3 regions of the Streptomyces sp. RLA012 genome follow, and region 1 is predicted to be linked to each of the others. Evidence: predicted binding sites of a transcription regulator. Region 1 holds the regulator's gene; each other region holds the start of a gene.

The links. Region 1 encodes HspR, which represses chaperone genes until heat shock. Its sites were predicted from a motif close to TTGAGNNNNNNNNNCTCAA; they were not measured.
Region 2: dnaK (molecular chaperone DnaK) is a predicted target of HspR. The motif match lies at 3,036-3,054, and genes of this name have one in related genera.
Region 3: lon (endopeptidase La) is a predicted target of HspR. The motif match lies at 4,364-4,382, and genes of this name have one in related genera.

The regions. Positions count from the first base shown of each region.
Region 1 is NZ_JBWDPA010000002.1:5,435,239-5,441,366, reverse strand. It holds gene dnaK (molecular chaperone DnaK) at 1-1,348, shown strand, start outside; gene grpE (nucleotide exchange factor GrpE) at 1,345-2,016, shown strand; gene dnaJ (molecular chaperone DnaJ) at 2,050-3,234, shown strand; gene RV986_RS24845 (heat shock protein transcriptional repressor HspR) at 3,239-3,685, shown strand; gene RV986_RS24840 (PA14 domain-containing protein) at 3,777-5,786, opposite strand.
Region 2 is NZ_JBWDPA010000002.1:2,123,639-2,129,766, forward strand. It holds gene RV986_RS09900 (helix-turn-helix domain-containing protein) at 1-127, shown strand, start outside; gene RV986_RS09905 (helix-turn-helix domain-containing protein) at 183-1,049, shown strand; gene dnaK (molecular chaperone DnaK) at 1,112-2,989, opposite strand; gene RV986_RS09915 (OsmC family protein) at 3,156-3,581, opposite strand; gene RV986_RS09920 (vWA domain-containing protein) at 3,712-5,448, opposite strand; gene RV986_RS09925 (ATP-binding protein) at 5,517-6,128, opposite strand, start outside.
Region 3 is NZ_JBWDPA010000002.1:3,833,152-3,839,279, forward strand. It holds gene RV986_RS17270 (hypothetical protein) at 1-315, shown strand, start outside; gene RV986_RS17275 (MarR family winged helix-turn-helix transcriptional regulator) at 413-844, opposite strand; gene RV986_RS17280 (MarR family winged helix-turn-helix transcriptional regulator) at 1,125-1,643, opposite strand; gene lon (endopeptidase La) at 1,903-4,341, opposite strand; gene RV986_RS17290 (ATP-binding protein) at 4,630-5,199, opposite strand; gene RV986_RS17295 (zinc ribbon domain-containing protein) at 5,345-6,128, opposite strand, start outside.

The sequences.
Region 1 (6,128 bases):
CTTCGACGTGTCCCTCCTGGAGATCGGTGACGGCGTCGTCGAGGTGAAGGCGACCAACGGCGACAACCACCTCGGTGGTGACGACTGGGACCAGCGGGTCGTCGACTACCTGGTGCAGCAGTTCCGCTCCGGTCACGGCGTGGACCTGGGCAAGGACAAGATGGCCCTGCAGCGCCTCCGTGAGGCCGCCGAGAAGGCCAAGATCGAGCTGTCCTCCTCCACCGAGACCTCGATCAACCTGCCGTACATCACGGCCTCCGCCGAGGGCCCGCTGCACCTGGACGAGAAGCTCACCCGCGCCCAGTTCCAGCAGCTCACCGCGGACCTGCTGGAGCGCTGCAAGACGCCGTTCCACAACGTCATCAAGGACGCGGGCATCAACCTTTCCGAGATCGACCACGTCGTTCTCGTCGGTGGCTCCACCCGCATGCCCGCCGTCGCCGAGCTCGTCAAGGAGCTGACCGGCGGCCAGGACGCCAACAAGGGCGTCAACCCGGACGAGGTCGTCGCCATCGGCGCCGCCCTGCAGGCCGGTGTCCTCAAGGGTGAGGTCAAGGACGTCCTGCTCCTCGACGTCACCCCGCTGTCCCTCGGCATCGAGACCAAGGGCGGCATCATGACGAAGCTCATCGAGCGGAACACGACGATCCCGACCAAGCGGTCCGAGATCTTCACCACCGCCGAGGACAACCAGCCGTCCGTCCAGATCCAGGTCTACCAGGGCGAGCGCGAGATCGCGGCGTACAACAAGAAGCTCGGGATGTTCGAGCTGACCGGGCTGCCGCCGGCGCCGCGCGGTGTCCCGCAGATCGAGGTCGCCTTCGACATCGACGCCAACGGCATCATGCACGTCACGGCCAAGGACCTCGGCACCGGCAAGGAGCAGAAGATGACCGTCACCGGCGGCTCCTCGCTGCCGAAGGACGAGGTCGACCGGATGCGCCAGGAGGCCGAGCAGTACGCGGACGAGGACCACAAGCGCCGCGAGGCCGCCGAGACCCGCAACCAGGGCGAGCAGCTCGTCTACCAGACCGAGAAGTTCCTCAAGGACAACGAGGACAAGGTCCCGGGTGACGTCAAGACCGAGGTCGAGGCCTCCATCGCCGAGCTGAAGGAGAAGCTCAAGGGCGAGTCCGCCGAAGGTGACAACACAGCCGAGATCCGCACCGCCACGGAGAAGGTCGCCGCGGTCTCGCAGAAGCTGGGCCAGGCCATGTACGCCGACGCCCAGGCCGCGCAGGCGGCCGGTGGCCCCGAGGGTGCCCCCGGTGCCGAGCAGGCCAAGGCCGATGACGATGTCGTCGACGCCGAGATCGTCGACGAGGACCGCAAGGACGGTGCCGCGTGACGGAGGAGACCCCGGGCTTCGAGGAGAAGCCCGACGTCCCCTCCGGCGCCACCCCTGACGACGCCGAGCCGCAGGCCGCCACCCCCTCCACGGAGGAGGCGGCGGCCCCGGCCGGGGACGCATCAGCAGCAGCACAGATGGCCGGTCTGACCGCCCAGCTGGACCAGGTCCGTATGGCGCTCGGTGAGCGCACGATGGACCTCCAGCGGCTCCAGGCCGAGTACCAGAACTACCGCCGTCGGGTCGAGCGCGACCGGATCGCGGTCAAGGAGATCGCCATCGCGAACCTCCTGACCGAACTCCTGCCCGTGCTCGACAACATCGCCCGCGCGCGGGATCACGGCGAACTGGTCGGCGGCTTCAAGTCGGTGGCCGAGTCGCTGGAGACCGTCGCGGCGAAGATGGGCCTCCAGCAGTTCGGCAAGGAGGGCGAGCCCTTCGACCCGATGATCCACGAGGCCCTGATGCACTCGTACGCGCCGGACGTGACCGAGACGACGTGCGTGGCGATTCTGCAGCCGGGGTATCGCATCGGCGAGCGCACCATCCGCCCCGCACGGGTGGCGGTCGCCGAACCGCAGCCGGGGGCGCAGACGGTCAAGGCGGACGCATCGGAATCCGCGGAGACCGCCGACGACAAGGAGACCGGTGGCCCGGACGAGGGCTGACCTTGAACGCATGAGAGAGGAGGGACGTCGGGGATGAGCACCAAGGACTTCATCGAGAAGGACTTCTACAAGGTCCTCGGCGTTCCCAAGGACGCCACCGAGGCCGAGATCAAGAAGGCGTACCGGAAGCTCGCCCGCGAGTTCCACCCGGACGCCAACAAGGGCAACGCCAAGGCCGAGGAGCGCTTCAAGGAGATCTCCGAGGCGAACGACATCCTCGGTGACCCCAAGAAGCGCAAGGAGTACGACGAGGCCCGCGCCCTCTTCGGCAACGGCGGCTTCCGTCCGGGGCCCGGCGCGGGCGGCGGCAACTTCAACTTCGACCTGGGCGACCTCTTCGGAGGCGGCGCCCAGGGCGGAGCGGGCGGGGCCGGCGGCTTCGGCGGCGGCATCGGTGATGTGTTCGGGGGCCTGTTCAACCGCGGCGGCACGGGCACCGGCACCCGGACCCAGCCCCGGCGCGGCCAGGACATCGACACCGAGGTCACCCTGAGCTTCACCGAGGCCGTGGACGGGGCGACCGTCCCGCTGCGGATGACCTCCCAGGCGCCCTGCAAGGCCTGTTCGGGCACCGGCGACAAGAACGGCACACCCCGCGTGTGCCCGACCTGTGTCGGCACCGGCCAGGTCGCGCGCGGCTCCGGCGGCGGCTTCTCCCTGACGGACCCCTGCCCGGACTGCAAGGGCCGCGGTCTGATCGCGGAGCACCCCTGCCTGGTCTGCCAGGGCTCGGGCCGCGCGAAGTCGTCCCGGACCATGCAGGTCCGCATCCCGGCCGGGGTGAGCGACGGCCAGCGGATCCGGCTGCGCGGCAAGGGCGGACCCGGCGAACGGGGCGGCCCGTCGGGCGACTTGTACGTCACGGTCCATGTGGACGCCCACCCGGTCTTCGGCCGCAAGGACGACAACCTCACCGTCACCGTGCCCGTCACCTTCGTGGAGGCGGCACTCGGCGGCGAGGTGCGCGTGCCCACCCTGGGCGGCCCCCCGGTCACCCTGAAACTGCCCCCGGGCACGCCCAACGGCCGTACGATGCGGGCCCGTGGCAAGGGCGCGGTCCGCAAGGACGGCACCCGCGGCGACCTCCTCGTCACCGTCGAGGTCGCGGTCCCCAGGGATCTGTCGGGCAAGGCTCGCGACGCCCTGGAGGCGTATCGCGAGGCAACCGCGGAAGAGGACCCGCGGGCGGAGCTGTTCCAGGCCGCGAAGGGAGCATGAGCAGATGGACGGCCGTCGTCGGAACCCCTATGAACTGACCGAGGAGACCCCGGTCTACGTCATCTCGGTGGCGGCCCAACTCTCCGGCCTGCACCCGCAGACCCTGCGCCAGTACGACCGCCTCGGCCTGGTCTCCCCCGACCGCACGGCCGGGCGCGGCCGGCGCTACTCGGCCCGCGACATCGAACTGCTCCGCACGGTGCAGGCGCTGTCCCAGGACGAGGGCATCAACCTGGCCGGCATCAAGCGCATCATCGAACTGGAGAACCAGGTCGCCGCCCTCCAGTCCCGCGTCGCGGAGCTGGAGTCGGCCCTGGACGGCGCCGCCGCGGCCATGCAGCAGCGCGAGGCCGCGGTGCACGCCTCGTACCGCCGCGACCTGGTCCCGTACCAGGAGGTCCAGCAGACCAGCGCGCTGGTGGTGTGGCGCCCGAAGCGCTCGCCGGACTAGTACCCGCGCAGCGCAATCAGTACCCGAGCAGCACAAGGGGCCCGGAGGTCACGACCTCCGGGCCCCTTGTGTGTCCGCGTGCGCTCCTGGCTCAGGTCAGCGCGTGATCGCCGATCGGCGCCGATTCCGTCCCGTCCGCGTGGACGGCCGTGACCCGGTAGTACAGCGCGCTGTCGCTCTTCGCCGTGGGGTCGTCGTACCAGTACGCGTTCGCGTCGAGCGGGGTGTCCGTGAGCCGGACGTACGTCGCGGAGGCCGGATCCCAGCGGTAGACGTGGAAGCCGGTCGCCGCGCCCTGCGGGTCCGCCTCCGGCTGGTAGCTCCACTGGAGGGCGACGGGCCCGCCGAAGGGGTAGACCGCCAGCCAGCCGAACGGCGAGCCGTCCTCCGGGGTGGACTCGGTGGGCCGCATGTCGAGCTCGGTCACGTCCGCCACGGCCACGCCGGCGGCGGTCGGGGCGAGGCTGTTGCCGTCCTTGTCCACCGCGACGACCGCGTAGCGGACCTGCTCGCCGTCGGGCAGGGTCCGGTCGACGTTCTGGGACCACACGGTGCCGTACACCAGGCGGTCGGTGATGTCCGTGTAGGTCCACCTGCCGTCGGCGTACGTGCCCCGGTGGACCGCGTAGTGGTCGACGTCCCCGGCGGTGCTGTCGTTCCAGTCCAGCTTGACGCCGTTTTCGACGGGGGTCGCGGTCAGACCGGTCACCGGGCCGGGCGCGGTCCAGTCGCCGGTGTGGTGCACGGTGACCGCGGCCGATGCGGGGCCGGTGTTGCCGCGGTTGTCGAGGGCGCGGACCCAGTAGGTGTGGGAGGTCGAACGCGCGAGCCCGGTGTCCTCGAAGGAACCGGCGGCGGTGCCGATCCGGGCGCCGTCGCGGTAGACCTCGAAGTCGGCCAGATCCGCGTCCTTGTTGCCGTTCCGGGACCAGGTCAGCGTGACGCCGCGTTCCCCGTCGACGGCCTTCAGGTCGCTCGGGACGAAGGTCGGCGGGGTGTGGTCGTAGGTCAGGAACTCGGCGGTGCCCGACACGGCCGACTCGTTGCCGCGGGTGTCGACCGCCGTGACGACGTAGTAGTACGTGCGACCGGTCGCGGGCGGTGTCTCGCTGTAGCCCCCGCCGATCGGCGCGGAGCCGCTGACCAGGTTCGCCGCCGTGCGGGCGACGGGCTTGGCGGTGGAGCGGTAGACCCGGTAACCGGCCAGGTCGGGTTCGCGGTTGGAGTCCCAGAACAGCTGCACCTTGCTCACCGGGCCGGCGGCCCAGTTGTCCTCGACGCCCTTGGGCGCGGCGGGCGCCGTCTTGTCGGTCGTGGTGACCGGCTTGTCGGCGGTGCCGGCCGACTCGTTGCCCGCCCTGTCGTAGGCGCGGACCTCGTAGTAGTACGTGTCGCCGGTGGCGGGAGCGGCGTCGGTGTACGAGGTGGAGCCGGTCGTCGCCAGGGGCCTGCTGCCGAACGCGGCGCCCTTGAGACGCCGGTAGACGCGGTAGCCCGCGAGGTCCAGCTCCTTGTTCGCCGCCCAGGCCAGCCTGGTCCTGCCCGTCGCCCGGTCGTACGTCGCCGAGATGCCGCCCGGGGTGAGCGGCTTGACCTTGTCGACGGTGGCCGTCGTACGGGGGGTGTAGCCGAACGTGACGTTCGCGGCGCCGGTCCAGGCCGCGAAGTCGATGCGCAGGGTGTGCCGTCCCGCGGGGACGCTCACGTTGACGGTCTTCTTCTGGGTGGTGGAGACGTTCTTCCAGAGGTCGACCTTGCGGCTGCCGTCGAGATAGACGCGGATGCCGTCCTGGGAGGCCACGGGCAGGGCGAAGGGGCCGCCGGAGCCGAAGTCGCGGGTGACGGTCCAGCGGACACCGAAGTTGTCCTTGGGGAGGCCGGAGGCGGGTGCGCCCTTGCCCCAGTTCTCGTCGATCTTCGCGTCGCAGTCGGTCTTCCTCGGTGTGCCCGAGAAAGAGGTGTTTGCGAAGAACTGCCGCTTGTAGAGCGGCGATGCGCAGTTGGTGGCCGCGGCGGCGGAGACGGCGCCGAGCAGGCCCCCCGCGGTGGCGAGCACCACGGTGGTGGCGGCCGTGGCCGTCATGCGTCTGGCTGGGTTCATGCGTTTCTTCGTCCTTCGGTCCCGTTGGTCAACGGCGGGTCAAGCCGTTGACGATCAGGACACATGAGAACGCGATGTGGTTGTACGAGAGTTCAAATCTTTTACGCCTCGGCGCCGGACCCGGTCTCTTCGGTGTACCGGGGGCGCGTGAGTCGTATGCCATGGGCCTGTGATCAAATCGACCCGAGGGGGTCTGGTGAAGTGGCGGCCCAGGCCCTCCCCACCGCGTTCACCTGGGTCGCACGGAATGCTGTTGCCATCTCGTTAAGTGGTTACTCCTTGACGCTGAGGTGATCGACGCGTTGGCTTTCAGCCACCTGGGTCGCAAAGCAGCCACCTCGC
Region 2 (6,128 bases), 3.3 Mb from region 1:
GTCCTTCGTCTCCTCCATCTCCACCTTCAACACCCCCATGGACGTCACGGTCGCCGAGCTGGCCATCGAGACCTTTCTGCCCGCGGACCCGGCCACGGTCAAATACCTTCAGTCACTGATGCCTTGACGGAGCGTCGTCGATCCGTTTGAGTGGAGCCTTCGGCGCTTGGGGAGGGCGTGGCGTGAGTGAGCGGCGGGCAGCGCCCACCGTGGGCCAGGTGGTGCTCGGGCGACGGTTGCAGGAATTGCGGGAGGCCACGGGCCTCAGGCGTGAGGAGGCCGCGCGTGTGCTGCGCGTCGCCCCGGCGACCGTGCGGCGGATGGAGATGGCCGAGGTCTCCCTCAAGATCCCGTACCTCCAGGTGCTGCTGACGACGTACGGCGTGGCGGACACCGAGGTGGCCGCCTTCGTGGCGCTGGCCGAGGAGGCGAACCAGCCGGGCTGGTGGCAGCGGTTCCACGATGTGCTGCCGGACTGGTTCAGCATGCATGTCAGCCTGGAGGGCGCCGCCCGGATGATCCGGTCGTACGAGCCGCACTTCGTGCCCGGGCTGCTGCAGACCGAGGAGTACGCGCGCGCCGTGCTGGAGGCCGGGACGGTCGGGCAGACGGGACCCGAGGCCATCGAGCGGCATGTGACGCTGCGCATGACCCGGCAGAAGCTGCTGCTGAGCCGAAGACACCGGCCGCACCTCTGGGTGATCATGGACGAGACCGCGCTGCGGCGGCCGGTGAGCATCCGGGGCGAGGTCATGCGGGACCAGATGGACCGGCTGCTGCGGGAGATGGAGAGCGAGGACATCACCGTCCAGGTCGCGGAGTACGCGAGCGGCCCGCACCCGGGCACGTACACCTCCTTCGCCCTGTTCCGCTTCGCCGAGCCCGAGCTGCCCGACATGGTCTACAGCGAGTACCTGACCGGTGCGGTCTACCTCGACTCCCGGCACGAGGTGGCCATGCATCTGGAGGTACTGGACCACATGTCGGCCCACGCCGCCTCGGTGCCCCGTACGAAGGAGATCCTGCGGGAGGTCCGGGACTCCTACTGAGCCCGGCGGGCGATCCTGCCGCGCCCACCGGGCACACTCCGGCCGGGCCCATGAAGGGACTGCTACGCCTCGCCGCCCCTCGCCTCCCCGTCCTCGCCCTCGTCCTCGTCCACGATCTCGGCGTCCACCACGCCCTCCGCCGCCGCCGCGTGCTCGGCCGCGCCCGGCTCGTCCCGGGGTGCCTCCTGGGCCTGTGCGTACATGGCCTGGCCCATCTGCTGGCTGACGGCGGCCAGCTTCTCCACTCCGGTCCGCAGGGCGGTGGTGTCGGTGTCGGATTCCGCCAGGAGGCGCTTGAGGTCGGCGATCGCGGACTCCACCTCCGGCCTCGTCCCGGGCGGGATGCGCTCGTCGTTGTCGCGCAGGAACTTCTCGGTCTGGTAGACGAGTTGCTCGGCCTGGTTGCGGGTCTCGGCGGCCTCACGGCGCGCACGGTCCTCGTCGGCGTACTGCTCGGCCTCGCGCATCATGCGGTCGATGTCGTCCTTGGGCAGCGCGGAGCCGCCGGTGACGGTCATCTTCTGCTCGCGCCCGGTGGCGAGGTCCTTCGCGGAGACGTGCATGATGCCGTTGGCGTCGATGTCGAAGGCGACCTCGATCTGCGGGACCCCGCGCGGCGCGGGCGGCAGCCCGGTGAGGTCGAAGACGCCGAGCTTCTTGTTGTACGCGGCGATCTCGCGTTCGCCCTGGTAGACCTGGATGCCGACCGACGGCTGGTTGTCGGTGGCCGTGGTGAAGATCTCCGAGCGCCGGGTCGGGATCGTCGTGTTGCGCTCGATGAGCCTGGTCATGATGCCGCCCTTGGTCTCGATGCCGAGGGACAGCGGGGTGACGTCGAGAAGCAGGACGTCCTTCACGTCCCCCCGGATGACACCCGCCTGGAGAGCCGCGCCGAGCGCCACGACCTCGTCCGGGTTGACGCCCTTGTGCGGCTCCTTGCCGGTGAGCTCCTTGACCAGGTCCGTGACCGCGGGCATCCGGGTCGAACCGCCGACCAGGATGACGTGGTCGATCACGGCGAGCTTGACGCCCGCGTCCTTGACCGCCTGGTGGAAGGGCTGCTTGCAGCGGTCGAGCAGGTCGGCGGTCAGCTCCTGGAACTGGGCCCGTGTCAGTCTCTCTTCGAGGTGCAGGGGGCCGTCGGCGGTGGCGGTGACGTAGGGCAGGTTGACGGTGGTCTCGGTGGAGCTGGACAGTTCGACCTTGGCCTTCTCGGCGCCCTCGCGCAGCCGCTGCAGCGCCATCTTGTCGTGCCCGAGGTCGATGCCGTGGGCGCTCTTGAAGCGCTGCGCGAGGTGTTCGACGATCCGCTGGTCCCAGTCGTCGCCGCCGAGCCGGGTGTCGCCGTTGGTGGCCTTGACCTCGATGACGCCGTCGCCGATCTCCAGGAGCGAGACGTCGAAGGTGCCGCCGCCCAGGTCGAAGACGAGGACGGTCTGCTCCTCGCCCCGGTCGAGCCCGTACGCCAGCGCGGCGGCGGTCGGCTCGTTGACGATCCGCAGCACCTTCAGGCCCGCGATCTCGCCCGCCTCCTTGGTGGCCTGGCGCTGGGCGTCGTCGAAGTAGGCCGGCACGGTGATCACGGCGTCCGTGACGTCCTCGCCGAGGTAGGCCTCCGCGTCCCGCTTCAGCTTCTGCAGCACGCGCGCCGACAGCTCCTGGGCGCGGTAGCGGGTGCCGTCCACGGTGCCGTTCTCCGGGAAACGCCAGCTCGCGTCGCCCATATGACGCTTGACCGAGCGCGCGGTGCGCTCCACGTTCGTCACGGCCTGCCGCTTGGCGACCTCGCCCACGAGCACCTCGCCGTTCTTGGCGAAAGCCACCACGGAGGGGGTGGTGCGCGCGCCCTCCGCGTTGGTCACCACGGTGGGGTCGCCGCCTTCGAGCAGGGCCACCACCGAGTTCGTCGTACCGAGGTCGATCCCGACCGCACGTGCCATGTCCGTCCCCTTCCGCCAGGGCGCTGCCCACCTCCAAGCACAAAACTTGAGTGCGTTCTTGTCAATGGGGCGGGCGTGTCAAGGGGAGGGGCGTGCCGAGGCGGCCCGGACATGACGGCGCCGCGGGCCCTGCGCGGGGACCGCGGCGCCGTACTGCTCCCGGACGTCAGGCCAGCTTGGCCGAGAGGGTGATCGTCGTACCCGTCAGCGCCGCGCTGACCGGGCAGTTCTTCTTCGCGTCCTCGGCCGCCGCGACGAAGCCGTCGTTGTCGAGGCCCGGCACCGTGCCCTCGACGGTGAGGTGGATGCCGGTGATGCCCTCGCCGGGCTGGAAGGTGACGTCGGCGTTGGTGAGGAGCTTGGTGGGCGGGGTGCCGGCGCCCGCGAGGGCGTGCGACAGCGCCATGGAGAAGCAGCTGGAGTGGGCGGCGGCGATCAGCTCCTCGGGGCTGGTCCTGCCGTTGGCGTCCTGCGCCCGCGACGCCCACGTCACCGGCTGCTGGCCGATGCCGGAGGAGTCGAAGGTGACGACGCCGTTGCCCTCGAGCAGGTTGCCTTCCCACACGGTGTGTGCGGTGCGCGTGGTTGCCACGATGAATCCCTTCGATGAGGTCCCGTTTTCGGGGTCCGTGCGCCCCATCCGATCACACCCGCACGCGACTTACCCAGAATGACGGCTCACCGGGACCGCGAAGAAGGTTCCCCGCTGCCGCGAAGGCCGTTCACCGCACCCGGAAGACCGGTCCACGCGCCGTGAAGGGGAGCCGGGCGCCCTGCGGAATGAGATAGGCGTGCTCGCGCCGCACCCGCAGCACGTCGCACCAGCCGTCCGTGATGACCAGCACCGGCGCGCCCGGCGGGAAGTCGTCCGCGCGCTGCAGCAGATCGATGCCGGGCTGCAGCACCGTACCGCCGCGCCCGTGCACCCGTACCCGACCGGCGATCTCGGTGACCGGAAGATAGCCCGCGTCGTGCGGCGCCGCGTCACAGAACACCACCCGCGCGGCCGGTACGTCCCGGGCCTCGGCGTACGAGGCGATGGCGCCCAGCGCCTTGCCGAGCAGCGTGCGTTCCATGGAGCCGGAGGTGTCGAGGACGACGCCGAAGGTGCAGCGGGCGATCTCCTCGGGCGGGAAGTAGCGCCCCGCTCGCGGGATGTCGGGGGTCGAGGCCTGGCGCCGCGAGGGGCGCGCGTAGGTCCGTACGGGCTCGGGGCGGGGCACGAACTCGTCGAACCAGCGGGCCAGTCGGGCGTCCCAGGGCAGCGGCGGGTGGTTGAGGGCGCGGATCTCCTCGACCAGCCCGCCCGGCAGATAGCCGCGCTGCTGCTGCTCGTGCAGGTCGAAGCCCTGGCTCAGACCACGCCGGTAGAACTCGTCCAGGTCCACATAGTCGCGCGGGGAGCCGAGCGGGCCGCCGAGGATGTCGCCCACGCCCTTGCCGCGCAGGGTGGACAGCCGGCGCATCCGGCGCAGGTCCCTCGCGATCCGGTCGTACACCTCCTCCGCCGACAGATCCTTCAACTCCGCGTCGTACAGCAGCCCTTCGGGCATCGTGCCGACCTGCATCTCGCACAGCCAGCCGTTGATGACGTAGTCGGCGGCGATGTTGAACAGGTACGGGTCGCGGGTGCCGCAGCGGTCGCCGTGGCGCAGGGCGGCGTGCAGCATCTCGTGGGCGAGGACGAAGCGCCATTCCTCGTCCTCGAACCGGCGCAGCGGGTTGACGTAGATCTCGCCGGCCTCCGCGTTCACGGCCGCGACGGAGATGTCGTACGCGCGGGCCAGTTCGGCGTCGGCGACCAGGGTGATGCCGGCCGCGATGCCGCCGAGCAGCGGGTAGGAGGAGATGAACCAGCTCAGCGCCCGCTCCCACGGCTGCAGCCGGGTGGGCCCGCCGCGCATCGAGCCGCGGCGGCCACCGGCCACGTCCATCGCCGTGGCCACGGTGCGGGTCAGGGCGTGCGCGAAGTTGAGCTGCCAGTCAGGGGCCTGGCCGCCCTTCCAGGTGTCCCACGGCACCAGCAGCTGGTCCGGTTCACCGCCGGCCGTACCGCAGCGCTCGTACGGGGCCGGAATTCCCTCGCGCCGCCAGCGGGCGGCGAGCTGCTCCTCGTCGCCGTCGGGGTACGACGGCGGCAGGTCCTCGGGGGTGAGGCCGATGGGGAAGCCGAGCAGGAAGCGGTTGACGACGGCGCAGCGGGCGGCGAGGTCGTGGCGGTCGGGCTGGTCGCGCATCTTCGGCGCCGCCGGGACATGGCCGAAGCCCAGGTGGATGATGGCGTGCGCGACCGCCCAGGCCCACTCCACGGGTTCGGCGCGGCGGGTGGGGTGGATGTGCAGCACTCCGTTGGAGTCGACGCGGACGAGTCCGTCGCGGGGTGAGTCGGGGCAGTCCTCCTGGCGGCAGGTGCTGAAGCCGATGGCGGCCAGCGCCCGGTTGGCGCGTACCAGCCGCATCCCCTCCGCGAACGCCTCCGCCGCCAGGTCCTTCTTCGGCTGTCCCTTACTGCGGCTCGGGGTACGGCTCACTGGCGCGCCTCCACCAGCCGGGGCATGTCGCGGGCCGCCTCGACCAGGAACCAGGCGGGCAGGAGGGGGTTGCCGTCGGTGTCGGGGGCGATGACGCTCTGCGCGACCTCCACGGAGATCTCGGCGAGCTGCACGAGCAGCGACTTGGCGCGGTACGCGGTCTGCTGCCCGCTTGCCGAGAGGTGCTCCTTGCTGGCGGGCAGCTCCTTGACGAGCCGGCCCCGGAAGGATTCGGCGAGGTAGTACAGGAGGTCGCGGTCCTCGGGGCGGTGCGGCCAGCGGGCGTCGCCCTTGACGATGGCCTCGATGCCGAACTGGCTGCGCACGATCTTGGCGTAGCCGCAGAACGCGACGGCGTGCGTCGGCGTCAGCGTGCCGTGCGCGATCACCTTCAGGGTCGGCTCGTCGAGGGACGGCCCGAAGGAGTGCAGCGCGTCGGAGAGCATGTGCCAGGAGCGGGGCGTGGAGAACGGCTCCTCGGTCTTCGGCGGCTTGGACCACAGGTGGTCGGGCCGGTCGGTGAGGTGGTCCACGACCCAGGGGTGGATGCCGTTGGCGGCGGCCCAGCCGAGCCAGTCCTTGGAGGAGGCCTCCAGGTGCACATGCGT
Region 3 (6,128 bases), 1.6 Mb from region 1:
GCGACCGTCCGCAACAAGGAGGGCGGCTTCTTCACGGCCGCCGCCGACCCGTCGGTCGCGGCCCGGGCGGTGACGGGCACGGTCCCGCGCGCCGAGGTCCGCGCCCTCGCCGCCGTGACGGACGGCGCGACCCGCTGGGTGGAGAAGTTCGGGGAGGGCGACTGGAGGGACTGCTTCACGCTCGTACGCAAGGAGGGCGCCCAGGCGCTCGTCGACCGCGTACGGGCGCTGGAGCGCGCCGACGCGCGGGAGCGGGCGCGGCTGGGGCGGAGCAAGACGCACGACGACGCGACGGTGGTGTTCGTGGAGTGGTGAGTGGGGTGGAGTGAAGTGGCGTGAGGAGTGGGGTGGCGTGGGAGTGAGGTGGCCTGGGGAGTGAGGTGGCCTGGGGAACGGTCGGGGCCCCGCCCGGTTACCTCTCCATGACCAGGTTCAGCTGGTGCAGCAGCCGCGCCAGTTCGGCGACCTCGCGCGGGTCCCAGCCGGCGAGTTCGCGGACATATCGCGCCCGTCGCGCCTCCCGCACCGTACGGAAGCGGTGTCGGCCCTCGTCGGTGAGGTGGACGAGCCAGGCGCGCCCGTCGGCGGGGTCCGGCTCGCGGGCGACCAGACCGAGCACCTCCAGGGCATGGAGCTGCCGGGACATCGTGGCCTTGCCGATGCCGATGTAGGCCGCCAGCTCGGTCGCGCGCTGGCGACCGCACTCGTCGAGGCGGAAGAGGAGTCCGTACGCCGAGGACTCCAGGTCGGGGTGGACCTCGCGGGCCATCTCGCCGGAATTGGCCCGGGCGCGCCGCAGAAATACGGTCAGCTCCCGTTCCAGCGCCGGGAATTCCTGGTTCAGGGCGTGCTCCGGCGGCGGGAGTTCCTGGTTCGGGACCTGCTCCGGTGCCGGGAATTCCTGGTTCGGGACGTGCTCCGGTGCCGGGAATTCCTCGTTCGGGACGTGCTCCAGCGGCGGGAATTCCTCGTTCGGGACCTGCTCCGGCGCCTCGGGTTCGTCCCGGCGCCCGTCCTCGTCCCCGTCCCCGCTCCCCGTCTCGGTCTCCTGCACGTCAGCACCGTACCCGGAGACCGAACGCGAGAGCCCCGACGGACACGGCCCGCTCCCCCCGCCGCTCCACCTACTTCTCCATGCCCCGGTTCAGCTGGTGCAGCAGCCGCGCCAGCTCCGCGACCTCGCGGGGGTCCCAGTGGGCGAGCTCGCTCACATAGCGGGCGCGGCGCGCCTCCCGCACCTGACCGACGCGGCTGCGGCCCTCGTCGGTGAGATGGACGAGCCAGGCACGCCCGTCGGCGGGGTCGGGCTCCCGGGCGACCAGACCGAGGTCCTCCAGGGCGCGCAGCTGACGGGACATCGTGGCCTTGCCGACACCGATGTAGGCGGCCAGCTCCGTGGCGCGCTGACGGCCCCACTCGTCGAGACGTACGAGGAGGCCGTAGGCGGCGGACTCCAGGTCCGGATGCACCTCGCGGGCCATCTCCCCCTGATTGGCACGGGCACGGCGCAGGAACACCGTCAACTCGCGTTCCAGGGAGAGGAACTCGGGCTCCGCGACGACCCGCGCGGCGGGCTGCTCCGCGCCTCTGCCCGACGCGTCGGATCCGGCCGGACGTCGGCCTCCGTTCCCGTCCTCGTACACGTCAGCCCCTCACCCGGTTTCCCGATCCTGAACATTTCCGCCGAAGGTGGCCCCGGCCACAGCTCGGTCAGTATTCCGCAGGCGTGGAGCGACGGCAGCCCGCGCCCCCCACCTCACGCACCGACGGCCGACGGACAACGGCGCACGGACGACGGCGCATGGACAAAGGCACGGACAAAGGCCGGCGGTATGGCGAAGGCCCGGGCCTCCCTCACGGGACCCGAGCCTTCACTCATCCAGTGGCGTCCTCCCCCAGTGCTTAACGCCTGGGAGGTGCCCCCATCGCCGCCACGGGAACCTCCGACGTCGCGCCGTTCGTCGCCGGCGACAGCGCCAGCTCCAGGACCTGGCGGACGTCCGTGACGGCGTGGACGTCGAGCTTCTCCAGGACCTCGGCCGGGACGTCGTCCAGGTCGGCCTCGTTGCGCTTCGGGATGATCACCGTGGTGACACCCGCCCGTTGTGCGGCGAGCAGCTTCTGCTTCACCCCGCCGATGGGCAGGACACGGCCGGTCAGCGAGACCTCGCCCGTCATCGCCACGTCCGTACGGACCAGGCGGCCGGAGAGCAGCGAGGCCAGCGCCGTCGTCATCGTGACGCCCGCGCTCGGACCGTCCTTGGGGACCGCGCCCGCCGGGAAGTGGATGTGCACGCCCCGGTCCTTCAGGTCGCCCACCGGCAGTTCCAGCTCGGCGCCGTGCGAACGGAGGAAGGAGAGCGCGATCTGCGCCGATTCCTTCATCACGTCACCCAGCTGACCGGTCAGGGTCAGACCCGCCGCACCCGTCTCCGGGTCGGCCAGCGACGCCTCCACGAAGAGGACGTCACCGCCCGCGCCCGTCACGGCCAGGCCGGTGGCGACACCGGGCACCGCCGTGCGGCGCTCGGCCGGGTCCTGGGCGGACTCGGGCACGTGGTGCGGCCGCCCGATGAGCCCGCGCAGATCCTCGTCGGTCACCGTGAACGGCAGCTCCCGCTCACCGAGTTCGTGCTGCGCGGCGACCTTGCGGAGCAGCCGGGCGATGCCCCGCTCCAGGGTGCGTACGCCCGCTTCCCGGGTGTACTCCCCGGCCAGCTTGCGCAGCGCGCTCTCGTCGAGCGTGACCTCGTCCTTCTCCAGACCGGCCCGCTCCAGCTGACGCGGCAGCAGGTGGTCCCGCGCGATGACGACCTTCTCGTCCTCGGTGTATCCGTCGAGCCGGATCAGCTCCATACGGTCGAGCAGGGCCTCCGGGATGGCTTCGAGGACGTTCGCGGTCGCCAGGAACACGACGTCGCTCAGGTCCAGCTCCACCTCCAGGTAGTGGTCCCGGAAGGTGTGGTTCTGGGCGGGGTCGAGGACTTCCAGCAGCGCCGCGGCCGGGTCGCCGCGGTAGTCGGAGCCCACCTTGTCGATCTCGTCGAGCAGGACCACCGGGTTCATGGACCCGGCCTCCTTGATGGCGCGGACGATACGGCCGGGCAGCGCGCCGACGTACGTACGCCGGTGTCCGCGGATCTCGGCCTCGTCCCGTACGCCGCCGAGCGCGACCCGCACGAACTTGCGGCCCATCGCGTGGGCGACGGACTCGCCGAGCGAGGTCTTGCCGACGCCGGGCGGACCGACGAGCGCGAGCACGGCACCGCCGCGTCGCCCGCCGACGACGCCGAGCTCGCGCTCGGAACGCCGCTTGCGCACGGCCAGGTACTCGGTGATGCGTTCCTTCACGTCCTGCAGACCTGCGTGCTCGGCGTCCAGGATGCCCTTGGCGCCCTGGATGTCGTACTCGTCCTCGGTCCGCTCGTTCCACGGCAGTTCCAGGACGGTGTCGAGCCAGGTCCGGATCCAGGAGCCCTCGGGCGACTGGTCACTGGACCGCTCCAGCTTGTCGACCTCCTTGAGGGCGGCCTCGCGGACCTTCTCGGGGAGGTCGGCGGCCTCGACGCGGGCGCGGTAGTCGTCGGACTCCTCGCCGTCCTTCGCGTCGCCGTTCAGCTCGCGCAGTTCCTTGCGGACCGCTTCGAGCTGGCGCCGCAGCAGGAACTCGCGCTGCTGCTTGTCGACGCCTTCCTGTACGTCCTTGGCGATGGACTCGGCGACGTCCTGCTCGGCGAGGTGCTCACGCAGTTGCTCGGTGGCGAGCTTCAGCCGGGCGACCGGGTCGGCGGTCTCCAGCAGCGTGACCTTCTGCTCGGTGCTCAGGTACGGCGAGTATCCGGAATTGTCGGCGAGCGTGGAGACGTCCTCGATCGCCTGGACGCGGTCCACGACCTGCCAGGCGCCGCGCTTGCGCAGCCAGCTGGTGGCGAGGGCCTTGTACTCCTTGACCAGTTCGGTGACGTGGCCGGGCAGCGGGTCCGGCACGGTCTCGTCGACCCGCGTCCCCTCCACCCACAGGGCGGCACCGGGACCGGTCGTCCCCGCGCCGATCTTCACCCGTCCACGCCCTCGGATGAGCGCGCCCGGGTCGCCGTCGGCCAGCCGGCCGACCTGCTCGACGGTGCCGAGCACACCGGTGCTCGGGTACACCCCGTCGATGCGGGGCACCAGCAGCACCTTCGGCTTGCCGGGTTCCGTCCGGGCGGCGGCCTGGGCTGCCTCCACCGCGGCACGTACATCGGCGTCGTTCAGGTCCAGCGGAACAACCATCCCGGGCAGCACGACCTCGTCGTCGAGCGGCAGCACAGGCAGAGTGAGCGATGTGGACGTCGAAGCCATGATCTCCCCTTCGGCATTCAAGTTGAGCTATGCCGACTCAATGCAGGTGAGCCCTTGAATGTTCCCCGGGGGCTGTTCGCTCTGAGCGATCGCCCCGTGACGGGGCGGTGGCCTGCGGCTTTCGCTCGTCCGCCGGTGTGTCGGAGGCGCACGTGTCAGGCGTGTGGGGATCAGGCGTGCAGGGATCAGGCGCGTAGGGATCAGGCGCGTAGGTATAAGGCGTGTACGTATAAGGCGCGACCCCCCGATCATGTTCCGAGGCGCCGGGTGAATTCCTGTGCCAGTTCGTCACCGGCCGCCGTGACCGCGCGGGTGACCAGGGGGCCGAGGAGGAAGCGGTGCACGGACTCGGCGAGCGCGGGCTACGGCCCGCACAGCGTGCGATCCGTGCAGGTCATCAGGTGGGTGGCGGTAGGCGCGGCATTCAGCACTTCGCCGAGTTCCAGTGCCGGGCAGCCGACGTCGTCCAGCAGAAGCCGGAACTCCAGCCCTGTCATCAGCCGCCGCAGCTCGGTCGTCCCTGGCCGGTATCTGGGTGCGTCGTAGCACGCCTCGAACAGGGTCTTGCAGTACGTCTCCGGAATCACGGTCCGTAGCCGGGAGGAAGACCACCCGCTCGCCTTCCGCGGCCGGCCGATGGGCCACTTTCCGCAGCAGCGTGCTCTTACCCATACCGGCCGGCCCGTGGAGCTGCACCGGCCCGCCCCCGGCCACGGCCCGGACGATGTCGGCCGTCTCCTCCTCGCGCCCGACGACGTCCTCGGCAGGTCTGGGCAGCAGCGTCGGGTCCTCCCGCACGACGGGGCGGGGCAGCCGCTCCGGCTGGATCACGGTCACCGACGAGTGCGCACCCGACATCTGGATGAGGTGGTGTCCGACGGCTATCTGTCCCGTGACGTCCCGCCCGACCTCGATCTTTATCTCCTCGGCCACGGTCTCCCCCGTCCGCTGGACCGGTGGCCGCCCACACCGGGACTCCGCTCGGGGCAGAAAGCGTCTCTGATCAGCTTAGGGAAACGTAGTCAGGTGTATCGCCTGGTATGGGTTCCCACGATGGAGGGGAGGCATGGACGTGCAGGTGGAAACCCGCGCCCAGGACTGCCCCTCGCGGACGGTGTGTGCTGATCGTCGTCACGCCCTGGTTCCGGAGGGCCGCACGAGGCAGTCTCCGGACCGTGTGAACGTGTCCCTCCGGACACTGGCCCGCCGAGGCGGAGGAGGGCGTCCGGCGTCGCCTGGGCGTCGGACATGCTGCTTGTCGCCGAGTCGGTCCCGTTTTGGACCTGTCCTGGCCGGTCTGGGGGGCAGCCGGTGTGACGACCGCCCTGGTTTCGAGTGTGTCCACCACGGAGCGGATCACCATCGTGCCGCCGGCACGGTCGGTGACCGTCTTTGCCTGGTGGGTGAGGCCTCGTGCGACGATCCGGCGCCAGGCGCCCTGGTCCCGGTCGCCCTGCCAACTGCATGACGGGCAGATCGCCCACTTCCAGCCAGGAACAGTCGGCCGGTCGGGAGACTTGCGGTGGCGCAATGGAACCAGGCACTGCGGGCAGTGCCTGGAGGTGTTCCGGGCCGGGACCGTCACCACGGCGATGCCGACCTCGGCGGCCAGATGGCGCATCCGCTCCACAATCTGCCCGCGCACCGTCTGCGACATGCGGGTGTTGTGGTTGCGGCCCATACCCCGGGCCTCCATGGAGCGGAGATCCTCGATGTAGAGGGCCGTGGCCCCGGCAGCGATCGCCTGGTCCACGGCCCACCGGGCGGCCGACCACGCCAGAGCGTCA